2 regions of the Roseomonas haemaphysalidis genome follow, and region 2 is predicted to be linked to the other one. Evidence: predicted binding sites of a transcription regulator. Region 2 holds the regulator's gene; the other holds the start of a gene.
The links. Region 2 encodes LexA, which represses DNA repair genes until DNA is damaged. Its sites were predicted from a motif close to TGTTCTANNTANGTTC; they were not measured.
Positions count from the first base shown of each region.

Region 1 (7,239 bases), 850 kb from region 2:
CCGGGAAGTCGCCGCCCATCAGGTCGCCGTCCCGCGTCGCGCCGGCCCAGCGGGCGACGAGCGCCAGGGCGGTGATGCGCGACGGCATGGCGCCGCTGGTCGCCTCGTCGAAGTTCAGCAGGCACAGGTAGTTTTCGCGGCCCTTGCGGATCACCACCTTGCGGCGCCGCTCCTCCGGGTCGGGGTAAAGGCGGGCCAGCTCCTGGTCGAGCTGCCGCTGCAGGTTGCGGGTGTAGGTGGCGATCCAGACGGGGGCGCCGTTGCGCTCGGCCCAGAGGCTGGCGGGGGCCACGTAGCCCAGGGTCTTGCCGGTGCCGGTGCCGGCCTCGGCCAGCACCAGCCGCGGCTCGCCCGGCACCTCGCGCGGCTGAAAGGCCATGGAGGCGGCGGAGGCGAAGTCGCCCTGGCTGGGGCGCTGCTCGGCGCCGTCGCCCAGGATCTCGGCAAGGCGCGCGCGGGCCTCGGTGGCGGAGACGGGCAGGCTGCTAGCGGGGGTGGGGGGCGCCGCCTCCTCCCATTCCGGCAGGGTGCGCCAGACCTTCAGGCCGTCATTGCTGCCGCGCGCCTTGGGCTGGCCGAGGGCGGCCAGCACCGCATCCGCCCAGGGCCAGTCGTTGGCGTCCCGCAGCCTCGCCGCCAGCATCGCGGCATCCCGGTTGGGCAGGGCGTTGCGGGCGCGGGCGAGGCGGCGGAGGATTTCCGTGGCGATCTCGGGCAGCAGGGCGGCGGCGGCCTCGGCATCGGCCGGGGCCGGCAGGTCCAGCGCCAGGGCCAGGCCGCGTGGCGTGGGGGCGGCGGGCTGCGCCGGCAGCGCGAAGGCGAACAGCTCCAGCAGGTCAAAGGCGCCGGGGATGGAACTGACGCCGAGCCGCTTGGCCATGGCCGGCGCGTGCACCAGGATGGGCGGGCCGAGGTCGCGCAGCGCCGCCACGGCGTCCTTGGCGCGCAGGGTGGACAGCTCGCCATCCGGCGTCAGCAGCACCGCCGCGCCATGGGTGGCGGCGATCAGCGCGGGCGCGTCGGGCAGCAGCAGGCTGGGGGCGAGGGGCGGCGGGGGCACCCCGCCTTGTAGGGGCAAAAGGCGAACGAGGCCATGCCGGCGCGAAGCGACACGGGCCTGTCGTTGACCCTGGGGCCGGGCGCTGGCATGGGGCGGGGCATGAACGCCGATCCCACGCTCCGTACCGTCAAGGCCTGGCCCTTCGAGGAAGCCGCCAAGGTCGCCGACCGCATGGCCGCGACGGGAAAAACCACGGCCCTGTTCGAGACGGGCTATGGCCCCTCCGGCCTGCCGCATATCGGCACCTTCGGCGAGGTGGCGCGCACCTCCTGGGTGCGTCATGCCTTCACCCGCCTGACCGGGCTGCCGAGCAAGCTGCTGGCCTTCTCGGACGACATGGACGGGCTGCGCAAGGTGCCGGACAACGTGCCGGACGGGGAGCGGCTGCTGAAGCCCTACCTGGGCCGTTCGCTGACCGCGATCCCGGACCCCTTCGGCACGCATGACAGCTTCGGCGCGCACAACAACGCCCGGCTGCGCGCCTTCCTGGATGCCTTCGGCTTCGAGTACGAGTTCGCCTCGGCCACCGACTACTACCGCGCCGGGCGTTTCGACGCCGCGCTTCTGCGGATGCTGGAGGCGCATGAGGAGGTGCGGCAGGTGATCCTGCCGACGCTGGGCCCGGACCGCCGCGCCACCTATTCGCCCTTTCTGCCGATCCACCCGCGCAGCGGCATCGTCATGCAGGTGCCGATGGAGGAACTGCGGCCGCAGTCCGGCACCGTGGTGTGGCGCGACCCCGAGGATGGCGCGCTGATCGAGACGCCGGTGACCGGCGGCCACGTCAAGGCGCAGTGGAAGGCCGACTGGGCCATGCGCTGGTTCGCGCTGGGCGTGGACTACGAGATGTCGGGCAAGGACCTGATCGACAGCGTCAAGCTGTCCTCCGCCATCTGCCGGGTGCTGGGGGCGGAGCCGCCCGTGAGCATGACCTACGAGCTGTTTCTGGATGCCGGCGGGCAGAAGATCAGCAAGTCCAAGGGCAACGGGCTGACCATCGAGGAATGGCTGCGCTACGCGCCGCCGGAAAGCCTGAGCCACTTCATGTTCCAGCAGCCCGGGCGCGCCAAGCGGCTGCATTTCGACGTCATCCCCCGTGCGACCGACGACTACCTGGCACAGCGCGAGAAGCTGCGGGCGCAGCCGGACATGGCCTCCGCCGCCTGGCACATCCATGCCGGCGAGGCGCCGAACACGCCGGAGCCGCCGCTCAGCTTCGCCATGCTGCTGAACCTCGTCACCGTGTCGGCCGCCGACACGCCGGAGCGGCTGTGGAAGTTCGTGCGCAACTACGCCCCCGGCGCGACGCCGGAAACCCAGCCGCTGCTGGCGCGGATGGTGGACTATGCCGTCGCTTATGCGCGGGACTTCGTGCTGCCGGGGTTGAAGCCCCGCGCGCCGACGCCGGAGGAGCGCCCGGCCTTCCTGGCGCTGGTCGAGTTGCTGCGGGCGCATCAGGCGGAGATCGAGGCGCTGCCGCCCGGCCAGCCGCAGGCCGAGCGCATCCAGGTGGATGTCTATGACGCCGGCCGGCGCGAACCTTTCATCCAGGTGATGAAAGACGGCTCGCCCGGCGTGTCGCGCGGCTGGTTCAACGCGTTGTACCAGGTGCTGGTCGGCGCCGACCAGGGACCCCGCTTCGGCAGCGTCGCCGCGGCCTATGGCATTCCGGAGACCATCCGCTTGATCGAAGAAGCCCTGGCGCGCGAACCCGCCCTCCCCGGGGAGGGCTGAAGACCATGCTGGCGCTGCTGCGGCGGCACGGGCCGACCGCCTTCGGCCTGGTGCTGCTGGCGGGCGCCATCTACGTGGTCCAGAAAGAATTCCGCGACCTGTCGATGCGCGACATCATGGCCGCGGTGGAGGCAGTGCCCTCCCACGCGCTGTGGGTCGCGGCCGGCTGGACGCTGCTGGCCTATGCGGTGCTGACCATCTACGACCGGCTGGGCTCCGTCTATGCCGGCAAGCCGGTGAGCTACCTGCGAACCTCGCTCGCCTCGTTCTGCGCCTACACGCTGGCGCATAACCTGGGCGTCGCCGCCGTGTCCGGCGCCGCGGTGCGCTACCGCTTCTACGCCGCCTGGGGGCTGACGCCGGTCGAGATCGCCAAGGTCATCGCTTTCACCAGCCTGACCTTCGGGCTGGGTGGCATGGCGCTGGGCGGCGCGGTGCTGGTGCTGGAGCCGGAGATCCTGCCCTGGTTCCGCGACAACCTGCCGCACTGGGCGATGCAGGGCATCGGGCTGGCGCTGTTCGCGGTGGTGGGGGCCTATCTGGTGCTGTCGCGCGTGCTGCCGCACTTCACCGCCTTTGGCCACAAGATCGACCTGCCAGGCTTCCGCATGGCGCTGATGCAGACGGCGCTGGCCGTGGTCGACGTCGCCGTCACCACCATGATCTTCTACACCCTGCTGCCGGCCGCCGACGGGCTGACCTTCGTGCGCTTCATGGGCATCTACCTGGCGGCCTATTCCGCCGGGCTGGCGGCCAATGTGCCAGGTGGGCTCGGCGTGTTCGACACGGTGGTGCTGGTGGCGCTGCAACCCTACGTGCCGGCGCCGCAGGTGATCGGCGCGCTGTTCCTGTTCCGGCTCTACTACTACATCGTGCCGCTGTTCATCGCGGGGCTCCTGTTCGCGGGCTTCGAGCTGACGCAGCGCCGCCACCTGCTGGCGCGCATGGGCACGGAAGCGCGCATCACCGATTCCCTGGAAGTGCCGGTTCTGGCCGGGTTGTCCGCCGTGATGGGCATCGGCCTCCTGTTCCTGGGCGCGCTGCCGTCGCGCGGCACGCGGCTGGCGGAATGGGCGGGGGAGTTCGCGGCTCTGGTGGGCCACTTCGCCTCCTCCGTCGTCGGCTCGCTGCTGCTGGTGGTCGCCTATGGCATGCTGCGGCGGCTGCGCATCGCGCGCATCGCGGGGATCCTGCTGTTGCTGGCGGGCGCCGCGGCGGTGGCGGTGAAGGGCGAGCCCTGGTGGCTGGTGGCGATCTTCCTGATCCCCGCCGCCCTGCTGGCCGGGCTGAGCAGCGCCTTTTATCGCGACGCGCGGCTGACGGGCGAGCCGATGTCCGCCAGCACGGTGATGTCGCTGACCGCGGGCGTGGGGTGCGCGCTGCTGCTGGCCAGTATCGCCTGGCGCGGGCCGGTGACCAACGACCCATGGTACGTGGTGCCGTTTTCCGGCTCCGCCCCGGGCTCGCTGCGCCTCGCGGTGGGCGTGGCGGGCGTGCTGCTGCTGGTGGCGGTGTTCCGGCTGCTGCGGCCATCCCGCCTGGTGGCGGAGCCGTATGACGAGGCCGCCCGGGCCCGGCTGGCCGCGCTGGGCGCGGAAGCCCCGCCGCAGGCCGACGGCGCCGTTTTCGTGGACGGGGCCGGCTTCGCGTTCCGCAAGCTGGACAAGGTCTGGATCGGGCTGGGCGACCCGGCCGGCGGGGAGCAGGCGCGCATCGCCGCCTTGTGGCGCTTCCGCGACATCTGCGAGCGCAATGGCGTGACGCATGCTTTCTGGCGGGTCGGGCCGGCCCTGCTGCGGGCCTACGAGGACAGCGGGCTGGCCGCCATCCCGCTGGACGAAGGCGGCTATCTCGTGTGCCGGGCGGAAAGCAATCCGAAGGACCTGCTGCTGCGCGCCCGCGCCGTGATGTGAGGCGGGCGGCCGGGGCTGAGGCCCCGGCCGGTGGTGGCTACTGGCTGGCCCACAACACCCGGTGCATCCAGGCGATCTCCGACAGGTCGAAGCTGTAGTTTGGATGCGCCGGGTTGAGGCTGGCCAGTTCGATCTTGCGGGCGGACTGGCGCAGCAGCTCCTTGGCCATCACCTCGCCGCGGCTGGTGCGGACCACCACGCGGTCGCCGCGCCGCACCGGCGAATTGGGTGACACGATGATGGTGTCGCCGTCACGGAACACCGGTTCCATGCTGTCGCCGGAAATTTCCAGGGCATAGGCATTGGGGTCCGATAGCTCGGGCGTGCCGATCTCGTCCCAGCCGGCGCCCACCGGATAGCCGCCATCGCCGAAAAACCCTTCCGAGCCGGCCTGCGCCAGCCCCAGCAGGGGAATGCGACGGCCGGGGTTGGGGCGGCTGCTGTTGTGCAGGGTCGGCGCGCCGGTCACCAGGCCGGCGAAGCTTTCCATTTCTGTGCCGGTCGCTTCCAGCACCTTGGCGATGCTTTCCGTGGACGGCCAGCGTGGCCGCCCGTCGGCGCCGACGCGCTTGGAAGGGTTGAACGCCGTGGGATCGAGTCCCGCCTTCCGCGCGAGGCCAGAGGCGGAAAGCCCGTGCTCGGCTGCCAGGGCGTCGAGCGCCCGCCAGATGTCGTCATGCCGCATGACGCGCATTGTCCAGGACCCTGAATCACCTTGCAAGATAGGTTTCCTAGGAACATGATCACATTTAGGTGTTGACGCCTAACAAGACTAGATTAATGTTCTCTTTACGTTCACTGCTTAGGCCAGAAAGGAAACACCGCCCCATGCCCGCCGCCCTCCGCACCAACAGCGCATCCGTACTGTCCTCCATGGCCAAGACCGAACCCTTCGACAGCGCCGAGGAAGCCTGGATCTGGACCATGGCCGCGCTGACCGCGCGCCGCGACGGCGCCCGCGTGGTGGCCGGCGCGGGGCGCAAGATGCGGCCCTGCGAGCCGGACGACGTGGTGAAGTGCCTGGACCGGCTGTACCGGCAGCGGCGCATCGATCTGGTGCACGCCCGCATCATGCGGATCTGGGGAGAGCGGGGCGTGGCCCCGGACCCGCGGCACCTGGGCGAGCGGAACGACTGGCGCGTGTGGAGCGAGGCGATGCAGCGCCTGGACTGGCCGCTGCGCATGAAGGGCATCGTGGCGGGCGCCCCCAGGGCCGGCGGCATGGCGGAGGTGGTGGAGCTGGCCGCGCGCTTCGGTGGCGGCGGGGAAGGGGCGTGACGCTGGCGGCGCGGCGCTTGGCGCCGGCGGCACGGCGGACGGGGGCGGTCGCCCCGCCCGCCGCGGTGATGGTGGAACAGGAACACGGCGCCGCATCTCCGCAAGGGGGTGCGGCGTCGCCGCTTCGGGCCTCGCCCCGCCACGTGCTGGCGGATGACGCGCAGCGAGTCTGGATCGGCTTTGGCGGGCGTGCGGATCGTGGCTGGCTGCGGCTGCTGCGGCCGGGCTTCCGCCACTGCTTCGCCGCCATCGAGGATGCCCAGGGATGGACGGTGGTGGAGCCGCTGTCCGGCCGCCTGCTGGTGTCGCGCCCCGTGCTGGTGCCGGGGTTCGACCTGCCGGCCTTCTACCGCCGTGCCGGCCTGCGGCTGGTGGGACCTTTCAGGCCGGGCGCCCCACATGCCGGGCTGCTGCCGGCCTTCGCACCCTATTCCTGCGTCGCGGTGTGCCGGGCCGTGCTCGGGCAGGGGGCGCCTTTCGCGATCACGCCGCGCGGCCTGTTTATGGCGCTCAGCAAAAGCATCGCCACCAAAGAAAAAGTTCTTGACGAAAGGAATTTATTCCCCTAGAACCGCTCTTGTCAACGGGCGAGCTGCGCCCGCTGACCTTCCTCTCCGATCCCTGGCGAACTCGCACGGGCCTGGACCGAACCCTCGGTCCGGGCCCGTGTCTTTTTGTGCCCGGCGATCGGAGCCCCTTCAAGGAGTTCAGTTGCGCATGGGTGGCCTGATGAAAGCCCCGAAGCCGGTGGTGGTGACCGCGTCCCCGGCCGCCGCCGCGCCCCCGGCCACCGCGACCCCCGCCGCCGTCGCCGCGACCGCGCAGGCCGCGCGCCTGGAAAACCAGGACCGCGCCAAGCGCGGGCTGGCCGGCACCATCGCGACGTCCGAGCGCGGCGTCCTGGCGGCGGCGGCCCCGCTGGCCGCGCCCCGCAAGACCTTGCTGGGGGAGTAGGCGCATGGAGATGACCCCCGAGGCCGTGCTGGCCCGCCACGCCCAGGCGCTGGAAAAGCGGCGCCCGTGGGAAGCGGTGTGGCGTGAATGCTATGACCACGTGCTGTCCGCCACCCCCGGCAGCGGCGGCCCGCTGCTGTATGACGCGACGGCGGCCGATGCGGCCGAGCAGCTTTCCGCCAGCCTGCTGGCCGAGCTGACACCCCCCTGGTCCCGCTGGTTCGGCCTGGCGCCGAGCCGCGCGGTGGCCGAGGGACCGGATGCCCAGGCCGCCGCCGCCGCGCTGGAAGATGCGGCCGA
Region 1 is NZ_CP061177.1:3,608,011-3,615,249, reverse strand. Features, by position in the region: gene IAI59_RS16840 (ATP-dependent DNA helicase) at 1-1,060, opposite strand, end outside; gene IAI59_RS16835 (lysine--tRNA ligase) at 1,148-2,794, shown strand; gene IAI59_RS16830 (phosphatidylglycerol lysyltransferase domain-containing protein) at 2,800-4,707, shown strand; gene IAI59_RS16825 (S24 family peptidase) at 4,745-5,392, opposite strand; gene IAI59_RS16820 (hypothetical protein) at 5,536-5,985, shown strand; gene IAI59_RS16815 (hypothetical protein) at 5,982-6,554, shown strand; gene IAI59_RS16810 (hypothetical protein) at 6,715-6,939, shown strand; gene IAI59_RS16805 (portal protein) at 6,944-7,239, shown strand, end outside.
Region 1: IAI59_RS16825 (S24 family peptidase) is a predicted target of LexA. The motif match lies at 5,489-5,504, and genes of this name have one in related genera.

Region 2 (7,239 bases):
GGCTGCAGCTCTCGAATGGCGGAAAGCAGGGTGTCGTTCATCGGTGGGTCTCCGTCAGGCGGCGGCGCGGATACGGGCGAGGGCCTCACCCTTGCCCAGTGCGAAGAGCACGGCGTCGATGGGCGGCGACTGCGTGCTGCCGGTCAGCGCGGCGCGCAGCGGCTGCGCCACGGCACCAAGCTTCAGGCCCTTCACGTCGGCGTAGTCGCGCAGCCACTTGTCCAGATCGGCACGCTCCCACGGGGCATCCTCCAGGAATTCGGCGAGGTCGCGCAGCCGGTCCCTGGCCTCTGGCGTCAACTGCGCTTCGGCCTTGGGCTCGAAGGTGAGCGGAATGCTGGCGGTGGCGAAGCCGCACATGTCGGCGGCCTCATTCAACGTGCGGGCGCGGGGCATGATGTCGGCCATCAGCGCCCGGATGGTGGTGGCCGCCCCCTCCGGCAAAGTGGCGCCGCGGTCGCGCAGGATGGACAGCACGTCGCCGGTGATCTCGTCCGGGTCCTTGGCGCGCAGGTACTGGGCGTTCAGGTGGCTGAGCTTGGCATAGTCCATGCGGCTGGCGGCGCGGCCGACGTCCTTGAGGTCGAACAGCTCGATGGCGCGGTCACGCGGCACGAACTCCTCGTCCCCATGGCCCCAGCCGAGCCGCAGCAGGTAGTTGCATACCGCCTCCGGCAGGAAGCCCTGGTCGCGGAATTCCAATGCGCCCACCGCGCCGTGGCGCTTGGAGAGCTTGGCGCCGTCCGCGCCATGGATCAGCGGGATGTGCGCGAAATGCGGCCGGTGCCAGCCCATGGCGTCGTAGACCATCACCTGGCGGAAGGTGTTGGTCAGGTGGTCGTCACCACGGATCACGTGGGTGATCGCCATGTCGTGGTCGTCGACCACCACGGCGTGCAGGTAGGTCGGCGTGCCGTCCGAGCGCAGGATGATCATGTCATCCAGCTCGGTGTTCTTCACCCGCACCTCGCCCTGCACGAGGTCGTGGACCACCGTCTCGCCTTCCCGCGGGGCCTTGATGCGGATCACCGGCTTCACGCCGGCGGGCGCCTCGGCCGGGTCGCGGTCGCGCCAGCGGCCATCGTAGCGGGGCGGGCGGCCCTCGGCGGCCGCCGTTTCGCGCATCTGCACCAGCTCTTCCGGCGTGCAGAAGCACTGGTAGGCCTTGCCCTGCGCCAGCAGCTCGCGCGCCACCTCGGCATGCCGCGCCTCGCGCGCACTTTGCATCACGGGTGCCTCGTCCGGCGAAAGGCCCAGCCAGTCCAGGCTGTGCAGGATCTGTTGCACGGCTTCCTGGGTGCTGCGCGCCTTGTCGGTGTCCTCGATCCGCAACAGGTACTGGCCACCGTGATGGCGAGCGAACAGGAAGTTGAACAGCGCGGTGCGCGCACCGCCGATGTGCAGATAGCCGGTGGGCGAGGGCGCAAAGCGGGTGCGGACTGTCATGGGCTCGGCCAGATTCCTTCGAGCCTTGCTCGGCTCGCCAGATTTCGTCAGAGCGATCGCTTCTACCATGGCGCCTGCTTGCTGTAGAGTGCGCGCAGAGGTTGAGGGACCATGGGCGCCACGATCGCACCGCGCGCCTTGCCGGATCCGCTGCCGGCGGGTGGGGCTGGCCGGCCGGCAGGACTTATCGGCCGGCTCAGGCTCCCGCGTTCCTGGGCTTTCGCGGAAGGCTGTCTGGCCGCGGAATGGACCCGCCTGCCACTTTGGCTGCCCGTGGCCTTCGGCTGTGGCATCGTCGCCTATTTCAGCCTGGACCGCGAGCCGGGGCTTGAAGCGCTTTGGCTCGCCCTGCCTATGCTGCTGGCGGCCCTGCTGCTGTTGCGCCGTCATCCCCTGGCCGCTTGGTTCGCTTCATCGGCGGGGCTCGCCCTGCTGGGGCTCGGCGTGGCCGCATGGCATGCCCACCGGTTGCCGCCGATGCCCGACCTGCCCAACAAGGCGGTCGTCGTGGAGGGCGTGGTCGAGAGTGTCGATGCATTGGCCGAGGGGCTGCGCGTGACCCTGACCGCCCCACGCCTGTCGGCGGACAGCCCGCCACTACTCCGGAACTTGCGCATCCGCCTGCGGGCCAAAGACGCGCTGGTCCCGGAACCGGGCGATCACCTGCGCGTCCGCGCCCTGATCCGTGCTCCGGCGCCGCCTGCCTATCCGGGTGCCTGGGACTTCCAGCGCAACGCGTTCTTTTCCGGCCTGGGGGGCTCCGGCTTCGCGATCGGGGAAGCCGAGCGGCTGGAGGAGGCAGCCCCCGCCGGCTCCAGCTTCGCGCGGCTGCGGCAACAGGTGGAGGCCAGGGTGCGGGGCCAGATCCCCGGCGGCGCCGGGGCGGTGGCGAGCGCCCTGCTGACAGGTTCGCAAAGCGCCATTCCCGCCACCGACCTGGACGCGATGCGCGACTCCGGTCTGGCTCACCTGCTTTCCGTATCCGGGCTGCACATCGCCATTGTCATGGGGCTGTCCTTCGGGATCCTGCGCTGGCTGCTGGCATTCATTCCCTGGCTGGCCCTGCGGGGCGACAGCCGTGCCCTCGCGGCACCGGGTAGCCTCATCGTCGGCCTCGGCTACGTGCTGCTCACCGGCGCGCAGGTCCCGATGCTGCGCAGCTTCGCCATGGCCGCCCTGGTGACGCTCGGCATCCTGATCGGCCGCCGGGCGCTGTCGCTGCGGGCCCTGGCCGTGGCCGCCGCGGCTGTCATGCTGCTGCAGCCGGATGCGGTGATGGGCGCCTCATTCCAGATGAGCTTCGCCGCCGTGATGGTGCTGATCGCCGGCAATGAATGGGCAGGCCCGACGCTGCGCCGCTGGCGCGCCGGTGCCGGGTGGTGGCGCAAGCCGGCCCTGCTGCTGCTCGGGCTGGTGATGACATCGGTGCTCGCGGGCGCTGCGACCACGCCGTTCGGCCTGCATCACTTCGGCCGTCTGCAGGTCTATGGGGTGTTGTCCAACGCCGTGGCCATTCCACTGACGTCCATCCTGGTGATGCCCGCGGGCATGGCCGCGATGGCCCTGATGCCCCTGGGGCTGGAGCACTGGGCCCTGGTCCCCATGGGCTGGGGGGTGGAAGCAACCTTGTTTGTCGCGCATGCGGTCGCCGCCTGGCCGGGGGCGGCGCTGGCTGCCGCGCCGATCCCGGCCTGGGGCCTGGGATTGACCGCCTTTGGCCTGATATGGCTGTGCCTGTGGCAGCGGCGCTGGCGTTTGCTGGGCGTGCCGATGATGGTGCTGGGCCTGGCCTCGGCAGCCTGGGTGACGCCGCCCGATATTCTGGTGTCCGGCGACGCCCGGCTGATCGCCTTCCGCACGCCCGATGCCGTGTACCTGCAACGTGCGAGCGGAGCCTCCGGCCTGACGCGGGATAGCTGGCTGCGGAGCTGGGGCGAGGAGGCCGCGACCCCCGTGCCCGCCGAAGGCCGCACCGAGGAGGGCGCGATGGACTGCACGCTCACCGCCTGCCGCTTCCAGCCCCGTCCCGACGTGCCGGCCGCGATGCTGCTACGGCTGGAACGGGCGCCCCGCCGCAATGAAACGGCACCGCCCGTCCAGGCCGGGGAGCATTGTGGGCGGTCCGAGGTGATGATTTCGCCAGAGCCCATCCGCGGACGATGCCGCAGCACCGCAGTCGTGGACCGTTTCAGCGTTTGGCGGGATGGGCCGCATGCCATCTGGCTGACGGCAGACGGCGTCCGCATCGTATCTGACCGGGCCTGGCGGGGGCAGCGCCCCTGGGTGCCGCCCCCGCCCCGGCCGGCTGCCGAACGCGCCGCTCAGTAGCGGCGCAGCAGCCCGATCAGCTTGCCCTGCACCTTGACGCGATCCGGCCCAAAGATGCGGGTCTCATAGGACGGATTGGCTGCTTCCAGCGCCACCGAGTTGCGGTGCCGGCGCAGCGTCTTCAACGTCACCTCGGTGTCGTCCACAAGGGCCACGACAACATCGCCGCTTTCCGCGACATCGCCCCGACGGATGATCACGGTGTCGCGGTCCATGATGCCGATGCCGGTCATGGAATCACCGGAAACTTCGAGCGCGTAATGCTCGCCGGAAGCGAGCAGCGCCGCCGGAACCTCCACGCTGCTGCCCTGGTCCCGCAGCGCCTCGATCGGCTGGCCAGCGGCGATACGACCGTACAAGGGCAGCATCACGGCCCCGGTATCGGGCGAAGCCTTGCGCACATTGGCGGCGGACGCCCCGGAAAAATTGCCCCGAATGACGTTGGCGGGCAGGGGCGAGGCGCCGGCCGTGCCACGCGTCGCCTCGGCACGAGCCTGCACGGCTTCCGGCAACCGCAGCACCTCCAGCGCACGGGCGCGATGCGCCCGGCGCTTCAGGAAGCCGCGTTCCTCCAGCGCCGTGATCAGCCGGTGGATCCCTGACTTGGACCGCAGCTTCAGGGCCTCCTTCATTTCTTCGAAGGACGGCGAAAACCCGGTGTCGCGCAGGTGCTGGTCGATGAACATCAGCAACTCGTGCTGCTTGCGCGTCAGCATGCGGTGAAATTCCCTGAAAGCGGAACCGGCCTGCGAACAAACCGGCAACTGTCACCGATGTTCTACGAAGGTTCCACCGCGTCGGTCAACCGCTTTTTGCGCCCTTTCAGAGACCTAGCTCGTCAAGCACTAAAATTTCGACGGAACTGCCGGCCGGTGCCTCCGGCGCATGCGGCGCGCGAAGCAGAAGGGCGTCCGCCCTGGCCATCGTCTTGAGCATGGAGCTGTCCTGCGCGGGAAACGCGGTCGCCACCCACTGGCCCTGCGCGTCGCGTTTCAGCGTGGCTCGCAGAAAGTCCGCCCGCTGGTCGTTCGCGGCCAGGGCGGCACCGAGGCGGGCCGTCCGCAGGGGCGGCAGCAACCCGGGGCGGCCGCCCAGCGCGGCGATCGCCGGCCACAGGAACACCACGCCGCACACCAGGCTGGAAACCGGGTTGCCAGGCAGGCCGAGCAGCGGCGTTGTCCCCAGCCTGCCCCAGATCAGCGGCTTGCCCGGCCGCATCGCGATCTTCCAGAAATCCAGCGCGAAGCCTGCCGGGCCAAGGGCGCTTTGGACCAGGTCGTGTTCGCCGACGCTGGCGCCGCCGGTGGTGACCAGGAGGTCGCAGCCACGCGCGGACTGCGCTGCGGCGGCGATTGCTTCCGCATCATCGCGGGCGATCGGCAGCACTATCGGCACGCCGCCCGCAGCCCGGACCAGCGCCGCCAGCGCGTGCGCGTTGGAAGAAACGATGCCGCCCGCGCCCATCGGGTCACCCGGCAAGGAGATCTCGTCGCCGGTTGCCAGAATGGCGACGCGCGGCTGCCGATGCACGCTCAGCCAGGGATGGTTGGCGGCGGCGGCCAGCCCGATGTCGCGGGCGGTCAGGCGGCGGCCGGCCGGCAGCAGGGCTTCGCCAACATGGAAGTCCAGTCCGGCACGGCGGATCCAACGGCCGGGGTGGACATCCTCCTGCACCAGCACACCGTCAGCCCCGGATTCGGCATCCTCCTGCAGCAGAATGCCGTCTGCGCCCGTGGGCACCGCGGCACCGGTGAAAATCCGTACCGCCTGGTTCGGACCCAGCTCGCCGCCGAACGGATGCCCGGCCGGCGCCGCGCCGATCACCACGAGGCGCGCGCCCTTCACCGCATCCGCCGCCCGCACCGCGTAGCCGTCCATGGCCGAGACGTCGGCCGGCGGCTGCGTCAGGCGCGCCGCCACGGGTGCCGCCAGCACGCGGCCCCAGCCCTCGGGCAGCGACACCGTTTCGGCACCCACCGGTTGCAACCCGCCCAGAATGCGCTCGCGGGCCTCGGCCACCGACAGCATCAGGGGGCTTCCCAAAGGCCGGACTTGCCGCCTTCCTTGCGGATGAGGCGCACCGCCTCCACCCGCATGCCGCGATCGATGGCCTTGCACATGTCGTACACCGTGAGTGCCGCCACCGTCACGGCGGTCAGCGCCTCCATCTCCACGCCGGTCTGGCCGGTGGTGCGCGCCGTCGCCTCGATCTCCACGGCATCCGGCGCCGCCGGCACCAGCTCGACCCGGACCGAGGACAGCGGCAGGGGGTGGCACAGCGGAATGAGGTCGGCGGTGCGCTTGGCGCCCATGATGCCGGCCAGGCGCGCCACACCGAGCACGTCGCCCTTGCCGATGCCCCCTGCCTGGATGGTCGCGAGGGTGCCCGGCGCCATCACCACGCGGCCGCGCGCCACGGCGGTGCGGGTGGTGGAGGGCTTGTCCGAGACATCCACCATCACCGCCTTGCCGTCGGCGTCGAAATGCGTGAGGCCGCTCACGCCTGCACCATGGCCCGCGCGGCGGCGCTGACATCGGGCTGCCGCAGCAGGTGCTCGCCCACCAGGATGCAGCGGGCGCCGACAGCGGCCATGCGCTGCACATCCGCCGGGTCGCGCAGCCCGCTTTCGGCCACCGGGATGCGATCGGCCGGCACCAGCGGCACCATCCGCTCGGCCGTGGCGAGGTCGGTCCGCAGGCTCCGCAGGTCCCGGTTGTTGATGCCGATCAGGCGGGTGTTCAGCCCCAGCGCCCGGTCGAGCTCCCGCTCATCATGCACTTCCGCCAGCACGGACATGTCGAGGCTGCGCGCCACATCCTCCAGCTCGTTGGCCTGCGCATCGGACAGCGCGGCCATGATCAGCAGGATGCAATCGCCGCCCATGGCGCGGGATTCGTAGACTTGCCAGGGGTCGACCATGAAGTCCTTGCGCAGAACCGGCAACGAGCAGGCCGCCCGTGCCGCGGTCAGGTGTTCGGGCGAGCCCTGAAAATACGGGGCGTCCGTCAGGACGGACAGGCAGGCGGCGCCGGCGGCCTCATAGGCCTGCGCGATCTCGGCGGGGCGAAACGGGTCCCGGATCAGGCCGCCGGACGGCGAGGCGCGCTTGATCTCGGCAATCAGGCCGATCCGCCCTTCGGCCACGGCGCCGCATAAGGCACCCGTGAAGTCACGCGGCTTGCCGCCGTCGCGCGCCAGTTTCTCGATGGCGTCGGTCGAGGTCCGGGCAGACCGCTCGCGCACCTCCACGGCCTTGTCGGCTAGGATGCGGATCAGGGTATCGGGCAGGGCGGGGGCGTTCATCCGGTGTCATCTTCCTCGCGCGGCAGGGGAGGCGCGGCTTCGGCTCAGGGGTTGGTGGCGGCGCGCAGGCGCTCCAGCACGGCAAAGGCCGCGCCGGTGTCGATGGCGGCGGCGGCGCGTCCTGCGGCTTCGCGCAGATCGGTCTCAACACCGGCGACCAC
Region 2 is NZ_CP061177.1:2,755,593-2,762,831, reverse strand. Features, by position in the region: gene IAI59_RS12800 (M20 aminoacylase family protein) at 1-41, opposite strand, end outside; gene gltX (glutamate--tRNA ligase) at 55-1,446, opposite strand; gene IAI59_RS12790 (ComEC/Rec2 family competence protein) at 1,558-3,774, shown strand; gene lexA (transcriptional repressor LexA) at 3,768-4,490, opposite strand; gene IAI59_RS12780 (molybdopterin molybdotransferase MoeA) at 4,597-5,802, opposite strand; gene moaC (cyclic pyranopterin monophosphate synthase MoaC) at 5,802-6,275, opposite strand; gene trpC (indole-3-glycerol phosphate synthase TrpC) at 6,272-7,078, opposite strand; gene trpD (anthranilate phosphoribosyltransferase) at 7,123-7,239, opposite strand, start outside.